4 regions of the Paenibacillus sp. LC231 genome follow, and region 1 is predicted to be linked to each of the others. Evidence: riboswitches for the same ligand, from Rfam matches in the RefSeq annotation. Region 1 holds a riboswitch; each other region holds the start of a gene.
The links. A riboswitch is a leader RNA that binds a small molecule or an ion and turns the genes downstream of it on or off. The one in region 1 is predicted to bind cyclic di-AMP.
Positions count from the first base shown of each region.

Region 2: another riboswitch for cyclic di-AMP. It lies ahead of AK95_RS15170 (universal stress protein); the one in region 1 lies ahead of AK95_RS23925 (TrkH family potassium uptake protein).
Region 3: another riboswitch for cyclic di-AMP. It lies ahead of AK95_RS21710 (C40 family peptidase); the one in region 1 lies ahead of AK95_RS23925 (TrkH family potassium uptake protein).
Region 4: another riboswitch for cyclic di-AMP. It lies ahead of AK95_RS17125 (C40 family peptidase); the one in region 1 lies ahead of AK95_RS23925 (TrkH family potassium uptake protein).

Region 1 covers NZ_JFOM01000044.1:66,273-69,422, reverse strand. The annotation lists gene AK95_RS23925 (TrkH family potassium uptake protein) at 1-1,285, opposite strand, end outside; cyclic di-AMP (ydaO/yuaA leader) riboswitch at 1,351-1,495, opposite strand; gene AK95_RS23920 (CPBP family intramembrane glutamic endopeptidase) at 1,787-3,150, shown strand, end outside.
Region 2 covers NZ_JFOM01000019.1:58,191-61,340, reverse strand. The annotation lists gene AK95_RS15185 (fluoroquinolone export ABC transporter permease subunit) at 1-81, opposite strand, end outside; gene AK95_RS15180 (ABC transporter ATP-binding protein) at 78-932, opposite strand; gene AK95_RS15175 (TetR/AcrR family transcriptional regulator) at 929-1,561, opposite strand; cyclic di-AMP (ydaO/yuaA leader) riboswitch at 1,740-1,888, shown strand; gene AK95_RS15170 (universal stress protein) at 1,998-2,681, shown strand; gene AK95_RS15165 (TrkH family potassium uptake protein) at 2,760-3,150, shown strand, end outside.
Region 3 covers NZ_JFOM01000037.1:127,711-130,860, reverse strand. The annotation lists gene lgt (prolipoprotein diacylglyceryl transferase) at 246-1,151, shown strand; cyclic di-AMP (ydaO/yuaA leader) riboswitch at 1,405-1,538, shown strand; gene AK95_RS21710 (C40 family peptidase) at 1,542-2,018, shown strand; gene AK95_RS21705 (flavin-containing monooxygenase) at 2,283-3,150, shown strand, end outside.
Region 4 covers NZ_JFOM01000025.1:16,452-19,601, forward strand. The annotation lists gene AK95_RS17115 (GNAT family N-acetyltransferase) at 1-201, opposite strand, end outside; gene AK95_RS17120 (C40 family peptidase) at 342-815, opposite strand; gene AK95_RS17125 (C40 family peptidase) at 1,263-1,736, opposite strand; cyclic di-AMP (ydaO/yuaA leader) riboswitch at 1,740-1,879, opposite strand; gene AK95_RS17130 (hypothetical protein) at 2,227-3,054, opposite strand; gene AK95_RS17135 (M1 family metallopeptidase) at 3,066-3,150, opposite strand, start outside.

The sequences.
Region 1 (3,150 bases):
GCCCCAGTGCATAAGCAAGCGTCAAAGGCCCCAATCGCCCTGCAAACATCGTAATGCTGATCAAAACCTTCCCGAACACCGTCAGATCAGGCGTTAAGCCCATGGATAGACCCACCGTACCGAAAGCGGACGTCGTTTCGAATAGAATCTCCAGGAAATCCCCTTCCTCTGTCGTCGACAGAATCATCGATACGGTTAGAACGAGCAGCAGTGCCAGTAATGCAATGGTCAGTGCCTTCAGCACACGCTCCTGGGCCAGGCGATAACGGAACATGACGATGTCTTCACGCCCGCGCATCATGGCGATGACCGCCCCCACCATAATGGTGAAGGTTGTTGTTTTGATACCACCCCCGGTTGAACCTGGGGATGCTCCGATAAACATCAGAATAACGATAAAAAATTGCGTGGCCTGTCTAAGCCCCGTAATATCTATAGTATTCGCGCCAGCTGTACGCGGCGTTACGGATTGGAATAACGCGCCGAAGAATTTTCCGCCCCAATTCAGGGAGCCGAGCGTCCTCGGATTGGTGAATTCAAAAATAAGAATGACGATAAATCCAACCAGCAGCAAGGTAGCCGTCATGGTGAGCACTACTTTGGAGTGCAAGGAAAGTCTCCGCTGTTTCCGGAAATCAATCAGATCGGATAATACGATAAAACCGATGCCGCCCGAGACAATCAAAAACATCACGACAACGTTGACTACAGGATCATAGACATAACCGGTCAAACTCCGAAAATCGCCAAACAAATCGAAACCGGCGTTGTTAAACATCGTGACCGCATGAAAAACGCCATAATAAATCGCTTGGCCGATCGGCATATCAAACGCCCAGCGGATCGACAGAATCAAGGCACCGCAGGCCTCGATGATCAGGGAGTACAGGAGCACTCTGCGAATCAGCCTTACGATTCCTTCCATCGAGGACTGATTCATCGCTTCCTGCAGAATGAGGCGATCCTTGAGCGATATGCGCCTTTTGAGAGCCAAGGCAAACAAAGTGGCCATCGTCATGAATCCGAGCCCGCCGATCTGAATCAGCAGCATGATCACGATCTCTCCGAAGGAGCTGAATGTCGTTCCTGTATCCACCACAACCAGACCCGTTACGCAAGTTGCCGATGTCGAAGTGAACAAGGCATCGATAAATTCCAGCGGTTCACCTGTACTTGTGGATATCGGCAGCATTAACAGCGCCGTCCCGATGAAAATAATAGCCGCGAAACCAAGCACGAGAATCTGCGGCGGAGACAACCTGAGCCAGTTCAATTTAGAGTTCAATCGGTCACCTTCTTAAAAAAAATCAAGAAAAAAAGACACTGGAAAACGCAGTGCCCTTTACGGTCTGGTTCCTGTGCTGCAGCCTACGAGGTTAGCTGACGGATTCGGGCATTTTCACAGGTCGCCCTATTCATTATTCTGGAAATAATGAAATTCACCCCAATTACATGGTTCCCCCATTTTCAGTACGAAATTCGGCTGGAATATTCGGTTCCTTGAAGCATGATGTGATTATAACGCAATCCGGTACGTAACCCAATGCCGTTTTTCACCCAAAAAATCTTTAAAAGAGCGCGAATTGGGCATATTCAAGAATACAAGCATAGGGTTCTCTAACGTTTTCGAAACCTTTCATTCATTTTCATCGATTTGTTTCATTATTCCGGATATTGGGATAAGCTGCTTATGACTTTCATAACTATGTTATATTGACTCTATGCGTTCTTAATCAGGCATATCGAATACCAGTGGGAGTATCAACTTTCTTAGAGGAGGAATTTCATGAATCGTGCAAGAGAGCCCTTGAAGCTGAAGCCCAATCTGAAGCAGCTCATCGCGCCTGCCGCAGTCGGCCTGATTCTGTTCCTATTATTTCAGGTGTTTCCGTCGACGAATTCGGATTCTACCGAGATGGCATCTCCGAATATCATATCCAAGGAGCAGGCTCGGCAAGCGGCTTCAAGCTTTGCTCAGGAGTTTTTGCAGTTTACGGCTGCAAAAACGGATGACACGCTGGTTACATATCAATCCAAATCGGAACTTTACGGATATCTGGCGAAGGAAAAAAGACTTTCGGAATACAACAAAACCTATGAAGCCAAATATCCCTATGACGTATACCGCGTTCGCTTCAGCGAGCCGGGCGGCGATGCCCTCAATGTGGACGTGCACATGCAAAATTCAGGCATCGTTGGCTTCTCATACGATTACACCCGCTCCAGCTATGACCGGATTGAGCTGAACAAGGGCGATGTACAAAGGCAGATGCTGCTTGTCGTCGAGGACGGCATGTCATTAGCCGAGAAGCAGGCTCTCGCTGAGCCTTGGCTCCAGCGAGCGGGCTATGATCCTTCGCAACTGGAGCTGGTTACCCGGGAAGGGGAACCCCGGCTCCGGTATGTGGATCCGGAATCCAAGATCGGCGATTCCAGATTGGAGCACCGTTTCACCTTCGAGCAGGGGAAATTACGCTCCTATGAGCCATCTTTTTCGGTCCCGGCCGCCCATTCCGCCTATGTCAACAAGCAGACCCAAGATGCCACGCTGCTGACGCTCGCAGGGTATGGCCTGTTCACCCTCATCCTTGGCATACTTGCGATTGTGTACAGCGTGAAGACCAGAGCCTACACGTCGTTTAAGCGCGGCCTGTTCCTATCGGCGCTGCTGTTTGTCATTCAGATGCTGAATACGTACAATCTGATTCCCGTTTTCAAATCCGAGGGGATGTCGCAAACCGGCATACTCGGGATGATGATTTTCTATGCGGTCTATTCGCTCATCTTCTCAGCTCTGCTCTACTTCTCCCTTGTCGGGGGGAGCGGGCTATGGCTCAAAGAAGACGGGCTCAATCCATGGCCGCGCGCCAAAGAACCCGGATACGGTCATTATGTGCTGGACAGCATGAAGCTGGGGTATATGTGGGCTTTCATCCTGCTTGGGGTCCAATCCATTATCTTTGTCGTTCTGGGGCTAACCTTGAATACATGGTCCACCACGGATGCCACACAGTCGCCTTATAACATGCTCTATCCTTGGCTGTTTCCGCTGATGGCTTGGCTGGCCGGCATATCCGAGGAGGCCGTCTATCGGCTGTTCGGGATCAAAATGCTGAAAAAGATTGTGCGCAATACGTTCGTGGCCAGTTT
Region 2 (3,150 bases), on a different contig from region 1:
ACAGACAAACACATAAACCCAATAGAATCCGTGGCGCCACTGGAAACGCAGATCGAATACAAATAAGCTTAGGCCCTTCATACAAGCTGCCTCCCCGTTACCTCAATAAAAATTTGTTCGAGCGACGCCTCTTGCGAATGAATGGTATCGAGGGGATAATCCTGTATCAGCTTAAGAAATTGGTTATTCTCACCGATGCCATCCAGAGAAAATACCGCCCCCGTTAATTCGCCATCCCTACTGTATTCGACTCGGACCTCCTTTCTTCCCTTACGAAGTTTCAACTCTCTGGGTGAATCGATTAATTTGATTTCACCGTCGACGATAAAGGCTACCCGATCGCAAAGTTCTTCTGCCGCTTGCATATTATGCGTTGTTAGTAGAACCGTCTTACCGGCAGCCTTTTTGGCAAGTATCAATTCCTTCATTCGGTGGGCATTGACCGGGTCTAATCCGGATGTAGGCTCATCCAGAAATAGGATTTCTGGATCATGCTGTAACGCCCGACAGAAATTCAACCTCATCTTCATGCCCTTGGATAGCTGGGAAACCTTCATATTCGCGGCATCTGTTAGATCGACTTGTTCCAGCAGTTTCATGGGATCCTCCGTCTCCCCCTTGTAAAGGGAACGAAAGAGCTTTAAATTGTCGAGAACCGAAAATTTGCTGTAGAAGTTCGGGAATTCAAAAGCTACTCCGATTCGCTCATAATAATCGGGACCGGTATCCCTGATTTCATTGCCCATGACTTTTATACTTCCTTGATAACCTTTCAGAACACCGATCAGCAGTTTTTGCGTCGTACTTTTACCAGCGCCGGACGGGCCGAGAAAGCCAAAGATTTCGCCAGGCGGGATGACAAAATCAAGCCCATGCAGGGTCGGCTCTTTCCGATTCGGATACGTGTAATGAAGCCCTCTTACTTCGATCACAACGCTCCATCTCCCTTCGGCGTATTAGACACCGCAAGCATACCGGCAGATAATAACTCGACTAGCAATTCGATCGTAGATGTAAATTGCTCCTCTCCAATCTCTTTTTGGTGCAGCGTAAGCAGTGCCAAGGATCTGATCATGCCCACGATGGATTCGGGTGCCGTACCAGGTAAAATGCCAGCCTTCTGCCAAGCCGTAATCACAGGCAAGAGCGCGTCTTGATCCTCCGTAAAGTTACGCTCCAGCAAGTCTTTCGGCAATTTCCTGAACAACAGCTCCATCTCCCCGCGATCCATCATCTGCCGAAGCATCGGGCTCTCGTCCATCATCCTAAGTGAATATAAGAGAAACCGTTTAATGCTTTCCTTACTGCAGACCTCTTCAGGAGGGAATAAATCCAGAACGGCATTGCGAATTCGCTGCTCCTCCTCCAGAATCAGTTCATAATATAATTCCTCTTTCGATCCGAAAAACATGTAGAACGAGCCTTGGGCAATGCCGGCGGCCTTCGTCAGATCTTCAACACTCGTTTTGCGAAGGCCCGCCGTTTCGAAATGATGGCGTGCCTCCGTCAGCAGTTTTTGGCGTATCCATTCACGTTCTTCGTCCGAGAATTTTTTGGGCATGTTGCACTTCACATCCTTAATCAGGCCATTTGTGATTCTGTGAATAATTTTATTTTATATTCATAAAAGTACTCCCCAAAGTCCCGTTTGTCAATATATTTGATATGATGTTGTTTACTTATCGGTAACTGTTTACTTTCAGCATGTTTTAGCATAATATTTATTACGATAAATTTCATACGCATAAATGCTTAATCCTCTATGAGGAACGGGGGAACCAACAAAGCGACTAAGCTTTAGGGGTGAATTCTTTCTGGATAAGAAGGAACGGGGACTCTCAATCCCGAATCCGACAGCTAACCTCGTCAGCGTCTTGGGAGAGAACACTCTTACTACTTTGACTTGTCCATGATCCGTACAACCAAGGCCAGGAAGCAGAACTGTCTCTGCTTCCTGGCCTTTTTTGTTAACGCTGTAGTGCTTAGAAAAGAAAGGAATGATTATTCTGCTTAATAATGAAAAGATACTGGTATGCGTGTATTACGGTCCAAACGGAGAACGTCTCATCCGTCGAGGCGGCGAATTAGCCAGACTGCTTAAGTGCCCCCTGTTTGTGTTGAGCGTTATACCCTTGCGTGAAGGTGAGTTAGATCAGGCACAAGAAAGGTATATGGCTGAGTGGCAAGTGAAATGCAACGAGTATGGGGCAACCTTCATTGTCAAAACGAATGAAGATCCCAAGGCTTCAGAAATCATAGCGGAAACCGCCAAGAATCATCAAATCACCCAAATAATCATCGGACAATCCGGTCAAACGCGATGGCAAGAAATTACGCGCGGTTCGTTTGTTAACGAGCTTTTAAACCAGATAGGCGAGACGGACTTACACATTGTAGCGGTTCAAAGGATGGATGATCCAATAGCTGACACCCATGAACGGGGAATTCGAGTCACTGTTTACAGTGATGGTTCTCATTATCTGCTTGGCAGTAAGGAATCCGGGGGCGATCCAATAGCCGAAGGTCTATTTTTCAAAGAGTTAAATACCGATTTTGACACCGGCTTGCTGAAAATAAAAACAGACCACGAGATCCAATATTTGAAAATAAGTCACGGAAAAGTAGTAGACTCGTCTTTTTTCCAAAACAGAAAATTCTTCGATAAACCCGGCGATCAATAAAGAATGGGGGTGGAACTTGTGAGAAGAACATTTATGAATGCAAACGATCGAAATACACAACATTCCGCTCCTGACACAATGGAGTTGTTTATCAACAAGCTTAAAAAAAATATGAGTCCCCCTCAACTCGTCATGCTTGTCTTTTTCACTTTAATATTAATCGGGACCGCATTGCTCGCGCTTCCCTACTCTTCCTCCACCGGGAGGTCAATTGGTCTGCTGGATGCTTTATTTACTGCCACCTCAGCAATCTGCGTAAACGGGCTCGTTGTCTTGGATACCGGTAGTGTTTTTTCGACTTTTGGACAAGTCATTATCATGATCTTGATTCAAATTGGCGGGCTCGGCTTTATGACCTTTGGCGTGATGGTTGCCATTGTTCTGGGGAAGAGAATTGGCTTGAAGCAACGAATGATTATTCAGCAAACCACGCATTCGACCTCGGCACAAGGTTTGGTTAAATTGTCCA
Region 3 (3,150 bases), on a different contig from region 1:
TATAATATGCTATCAAATGAACGGTATTGTTGAAATCGATAAAATAGATATCCGTCAGAAAAACGATACTAATCATAGTAAACAGTAACAGTGAGCTTAAAATCATAATCCTAGGCTTGAGAAGTGAAAGAAAAGTATCATTGTTCAAAGTGTATCGCCTTCCTTATGTAAATATAGGGTGTTTAATTAATTATGAACTACTCAATACATCGGTTACAAACGATGTGGGATTGAGGTGAAAGGATTTGTACGAGGCGATTAATCCAATTGCATTTCGATTAGGGCCAATTCAATTATACTGGTACGGGATTATTTTAAGCGTAGCTGCACTCATAGGTCTTATCGTTGTTATACAAGAAGGCAAACGGTATCAGATCCATCCGGGGTTCTTTTTGGATATGGTACTTGTAGGCGTGCCATCCGCTATCGTCGGGGCTAGAGCTTACTATGTCGTATTCAAGTGGGAAGATTACCGCAATAACTTCTGGGACGTTTTCAAAATATGGAATGGTGGAATCGCCATTTACGGAGCTTTAATCGGAGCGATTATGGCTATGATTTTTTTCTTTCGTTTGCGTGGCTATAATTTTTGGCGCATTGCAGATCTATGTGCTCCGGGATTGATTATAGGACAATTGATCGGGCGTTGGGGAAATTTTATAAATCAAGAAGCTCACGGAGGGCCAGTATCTGAGGATTTTCTCAGAACAACATTACATCTGCCTAACTTTATTGTCAATCAAATGAATATCGAGGGTGTCTATTATCATCCGACCTTTCTGTATGAGTCCATATGGAATTTTGTTGGTTTGTTGTTGCTCTTATGGTTGAGACGTCAGCCTTTTCTACGTTCAGGGGAATTATTTTTGACTTATTTCACTTGGTATTCCATTGGACGGTTTTTTATCGAAGGACTGCGTACCGACAGTTTAGCTTGGTATGCCTCTAACTGGCTTGCAGCGTTGATGAAATTGCTTTGGTCACCGATGGGGCTTTTGTTTCACGAAGGCGAAATGAGTTATGGTACTGTTCGTGTTTCGCAGCTATTAAGTGTCTTGATTGTCCTTATTGCCATAAGCCTTATTGCAAACCGAAGGTTTAGAAAACATCAGGAACGATATGCAGACCCAATCGCCAGCAATAGACCTTAATTAATTTAATATAAGAGGCAGTCGACCTTGGTTCGACTGCTATTTATATTTCGAACCTCTGCAAAAGTATTACACTATTGTTTTATTTGCTTCTGCGTTCAAAATGAATTCTTTTTGAATAATGTCCTGATATAAGTCCAATAGGTACGGGATTTGAACAAATCTTAACATTAATTTAAGGAGGGAAAGAATTCTAATGATAAGATTGACAATCGAGAAAAAATGGACTACATTATGTAGGGTTACAAAAAATTCATAAATTGTGCCGAATTTCGTTTTTGAAAACGGGGGAACCATTTTTGGGTGAATTATTCTTGTAGTAAAGGGAGTATAGGGATCCTTCTACCGAACCCTCAGCTAACTCCGTAGGCATCGAAGGGAGAAATAATCTTGAAGAAAATTTTACTGTCGTTGTTAGGGTCTGCCATTATATTATCTTCGGGAGCAGCCAGTGCGTTTGCAGATAATCAACCTAAGTTGACTACTGAAGTAAGTAAAGTCGTTGGAACACCCTATAAATGGGGAGGTACAACTTCAAGTGGTTTCGATTGCTCCGGCTTTATTCTTTACATTTTTGATAAATTCAACTTAGATTTGCCACGTACATCGAGTGCTCAGGCCAAAGTGGGTACTCCAGTCTCAAAAGCTAATCTGAGACCGGGTGACTTAGTTTTTTTTAATACGAGTGGCAGGGGAATTTCTCATGCTGGAATCTATATTGGCAATGGTCAATTTGCACATTCGTCCAGTAGTAAGGGTGTAAGGATAAGTAAACTGTCAGAAACCTATTACAAACAACGTTATGTAACTGCAAGAAGAACCATTAGTCAAAAAAGTTACATGATGATGGTCGGAAGTTACAACTGAAATAATTAAAATGAACAAGCCCTTCATAAATGAAGGGCTTGTTTTATGATTTCAATTCAATGTTACCCTCATAGGTTTGCAATCGTGTTTCCTTCTTAGACATACGTTTGTACTTATAATTAAGTGTACAAAACACCAAATACTTGATGCCTATATAGAAGATCTACATTTCTGCCGATACTCAATATTGAGATATTCATTATTGATGAATAAATGCTCATATGATACTTTAAGTAAAAATATTATAGGAGGTATGATATTTATATGTTAGATACTATTGTCATCGGTGGAGGTCAGGCCGGGCTTGCGGCTGCTTACTATCTCAAACAAAATTCAGTGAATTTCCTCATCCTTGATGGTCACAGGGAGGTTGGTGATTCATGGAGAGACCGCTATGATTCTCTTCATCTGTTTACGCCAAGAATGTATAATAGTTTACCTGGTGCTCCCTTTCAAGGTGATCCTCAAGGTTTACCACATAAAAATGAGGTTGCCGATTATTTGAAAAATTATGCGAAGCGTTTAGAACTTCCTGTTCAAAGCAATACACAAGTTACATCATTAACCATGAACAATGGAATCTTTGAAGTCTCCACAACGAAGGGTACGTTTAGATCAAAAAAAGTTATAGTAGCCACCGGTCCTTTTCAGAAGCCACTAGTTCCTTCCTTTCATGACAAGCTTGGTGATGCAGTTATACAATTACATTCTTCTGAATATCGAAATAAGAACCATCTCAAGGAAGGGGGTGTTCTTGTTGTAGGTGCAGGAAACTCTGGGGCCCAAATTGCCAGTGAGTTGGCAGATGATTTTGATGTGCATCTGTCTGCAAGCGGTGAGATCCAGTATAAACCGTTACATATTTTCGGGAAGAGTATTTTTTGGTATTTCGACAAGGTGGGCTTTTTAACAGCAAACCGCAAAAGTACGTTAGGTAAATGGTTGCATGCAATGCCAGAACAGATTTATGGAAAAGAGTTAAAGCTGCTCATTCAACAAGGAAGGATACAACTTCATGCAAGGACGGAAAAGATAGTAGATCAAACGGTGTATTTTCAGAACGAAGAATCTCCCATACATATCGACAACATTATCTGGGCTACAGGTTTTAAACGTGATGATCACTGGATAG
Region 4 (3,150 bases), on a different contig from region 1:
GGCCTCCCGCTCATCCAGAACCGAGATGTACTGTCTCTGGCGAATGTCCGGATCGCCAAACTCCACCTCAAGCCCTTTCATCTGCTCCCAGGGAAGAAAGCCATAGATATTATAGGGAGGAGGGTAGGCCCAAGCGCATATTTCTTCGGCGTGCTCTTCACGCATGACTACGGTGTGAAATGTAATCGGTGTGGCATCCATTTGCGAAGTCCTCCTATCGTCTGCATAAAATAATAATCATATTACGAACATCCAAGTCGCATCAAAAAAGCCCGCAAAAGAGAGGTAAGGGCTCCTTTAACGGGCAAGCAGTATGTATAGGGAAGATTAGCCTCTACAGCTTAGGATGATTCACCGACCGACTCTTCATACTTATCATCGCTCATGATACGCTTTGCACCGACGTATCGCTGATCGTAGTAATCCTCTGCCAGGCGGTTGATAACCACGCCGCGGTTGGAGGAAGCATGGGCGAATTTGCCATCGCCGACATAAATGCCGACGTGGGAGATGCCCTGGCCCGATGTGTTAAAGAACACCAAATCGCCAGCGCGCAGCTCCTTACGGGACACGCTTGTCCCCATGTCGAATTGAGAGCCGGATTGATGCGGGAGCTTTAGACCGAGTTTAGCGTAAACGTACATGGTGAAGCCGGAACAGTCAAATCCGCTCGTGGTTGTACCACCGTAGCTGTATCTTGTACCTAGAACCTTATCGATTTCCTGATCCAGCGCACCATCAGCAAACACGCTGCCAACGCCCAAAGTGAACAACAGCGTGATACTTAGGGCTGCTGTCGATAATGTTTTCTTCAGCATGGAAAGCTCCTTTTCGTTGCCGGGAGGCATAGCAATCTATATATTAAAGCACTTACATTAATGACAAAGTTGTTACTGCGTCCATTCTATCAGACAGCAAGCGAGATTGGCAATTATTTCTTGATGGATTTCGCTATTTTTCAATAGCATTAACTGTCGAAGCACCAAGGAAAATCAATATTTTTCCAAAATGGGTGTTTAATGATGAGAGAGAAGGGTAAATAAAGGATAGATGATGTGAAGACATGGCGAAGTGAAGTGGAACTGAAGTGAACTTGTATAATAAATTTCATTTTTTTTCGAAAAAGCGGGAACTTTTTTGCTGTGCTGAACGTTATAAAGGTATACACACAATCAACAAAAGAAAAAAGCCGCTGGATGAGATCGGCACAATCTCATAAACCCAGGGCTTTCTTGTAAGAGTAAATCAATTAAGTTCCAACATTAATTGTAGTTCACAGCTACAGATTTGTACGTATTCTGACTCATAATTCTCTTAGCGCCTACATATCGGTTGGCGTAATAGCTCTGGCTCAGCGGACTGATAATGACACCGCGCGAAGATGAAGAATGAGCGAATTTGCCGCTCCCGACATAAATACCCACATGAGATACACCTCTACCGGATGTGTTGAAGAACACGAGATCGCCAGCTTTCAGTTTGCTCTTGGATACGGCCGTACCTACTTTGTATTGAGCTGCAGACGTACGGGGCAGGCTAAGACCAAGCTTCTTGTAAACATAGCTGGTGAATCCGGAGCAGTCAAATCCATTCGTTGTAGTTCCACCTGTTTTGTAAGAAACACCAATGGCTGGTTTGATTGCAGTATTTAATTTGGAATCGGCGAAAGCGCTTCCGGTCCCTAATGTGAGTGCGAGTGCGAGGCCTAGAGAAACAGCCGTTAACTTCTTTTTCAAAACAAAAGCTCCTTCCATTGCCTGCGAGGTTAGCTTAAGGGTTCGGTTGAAGGTCCCCTATGATCCCTCTCTTGCGAGATCAATTCACCCAAAACGGATCCCCCGCTTCCCATATCGTTATGGGAATTCGGCTCCTTAAAATGTTGATGAACCCATTCATTGACGTTTGACGTTCCAACATAGTTAGCGAATTACAACGTTCCTACATAAAAGTTACAGTAAAGATGACAAAGTTGTTACTAACATATTCGTTATTTTAGCAGAGTATTAACAATTTGGCAAACGAGGAAACATTATTTTTAAACAAAAAAACCTGTCCCCATCTTAAGGGAACAGGTTTTTTTGTAATATGGCGTTCAGAAATTTGTAATATTAAGGATAAATGAACTCTTATTCTCTGTAAAATCTAGCGCGGGATAGAAACGTGTCGCTTCTGATTACAGCTTATTCGCGAGCGTGTTTCATTATTTTAGGTGCCAAATTGTAACCATTAAGGATGCAGTGAGGAGGAATCTCTCCACAAATGATATTGAGCGGACATTGCCCAAATTTGGAAAAGTCCATTCAGGAAATAAGAGGCCTGCTGAATAATTAAGCCGATCAACCCGGCCCAGAAGAGCGAGGCCGAGCTCAGGAGCAGCAGAATGACACAGGCGGATCCGCCGATGGTGATGGATAACAGCATTGCTGTGCCCAAGCGGCGGAAGAGCGCATGGATAGAGCTGATCATGCTGGAATCGCCGGTACGGCCAAATTGCATATAGAGCAATAACAGGCGGATCAGATAGGCGTACAAGAACCAGCCAGCTGCATAGGGCAGTGCATGAAGCAGCAGTACAGGCTCCTGAATTCCATTCAGCAGAATCGGGAGGATTTTGGGCAGAATCCAGTAACCGGGCGCGAAGGTGAGAATAAGCTCAACCAGATAGAATAGCGTTACGGGTTTCCACAGTTTCCGCATGCCAGTGAAGAAGAATAAACCGCGCTCGCCCTTGGCTTCCTGGTGAAGGTTGTAGAAGATGCCGGCCCGAATGAGCGGGGTGAGGACCATCCGGATCAGAAGCAAACCGGCCAGAAGCCATCCGTAGGTGTGTACTGTGCTGCTCAAGGACAGGCTCATCTCGCCCTCGTAGAAGAATAAAAGACGGCTGAGCTCGTTAGGAGCGGCATCCGGATATCGCATCAGAAGGGGGACGACTGCCGATTTTACGAGTCGGTACAGGCAATATCCCCACAGCAAACGGTATAAGAAGAGCAGAATCGAGACGTATAGCTGGTCTTTAACACTGATCCATCCTTGGCCTGCGTAACTTTTCATGTGCTCCCCCCTCACCATGACAGGCTGCCGAACAGCGTCTCCACAAGCTTGGTAATACTGAGATTCCAGCGTGTAACCACCGTCGGATCCATTCCT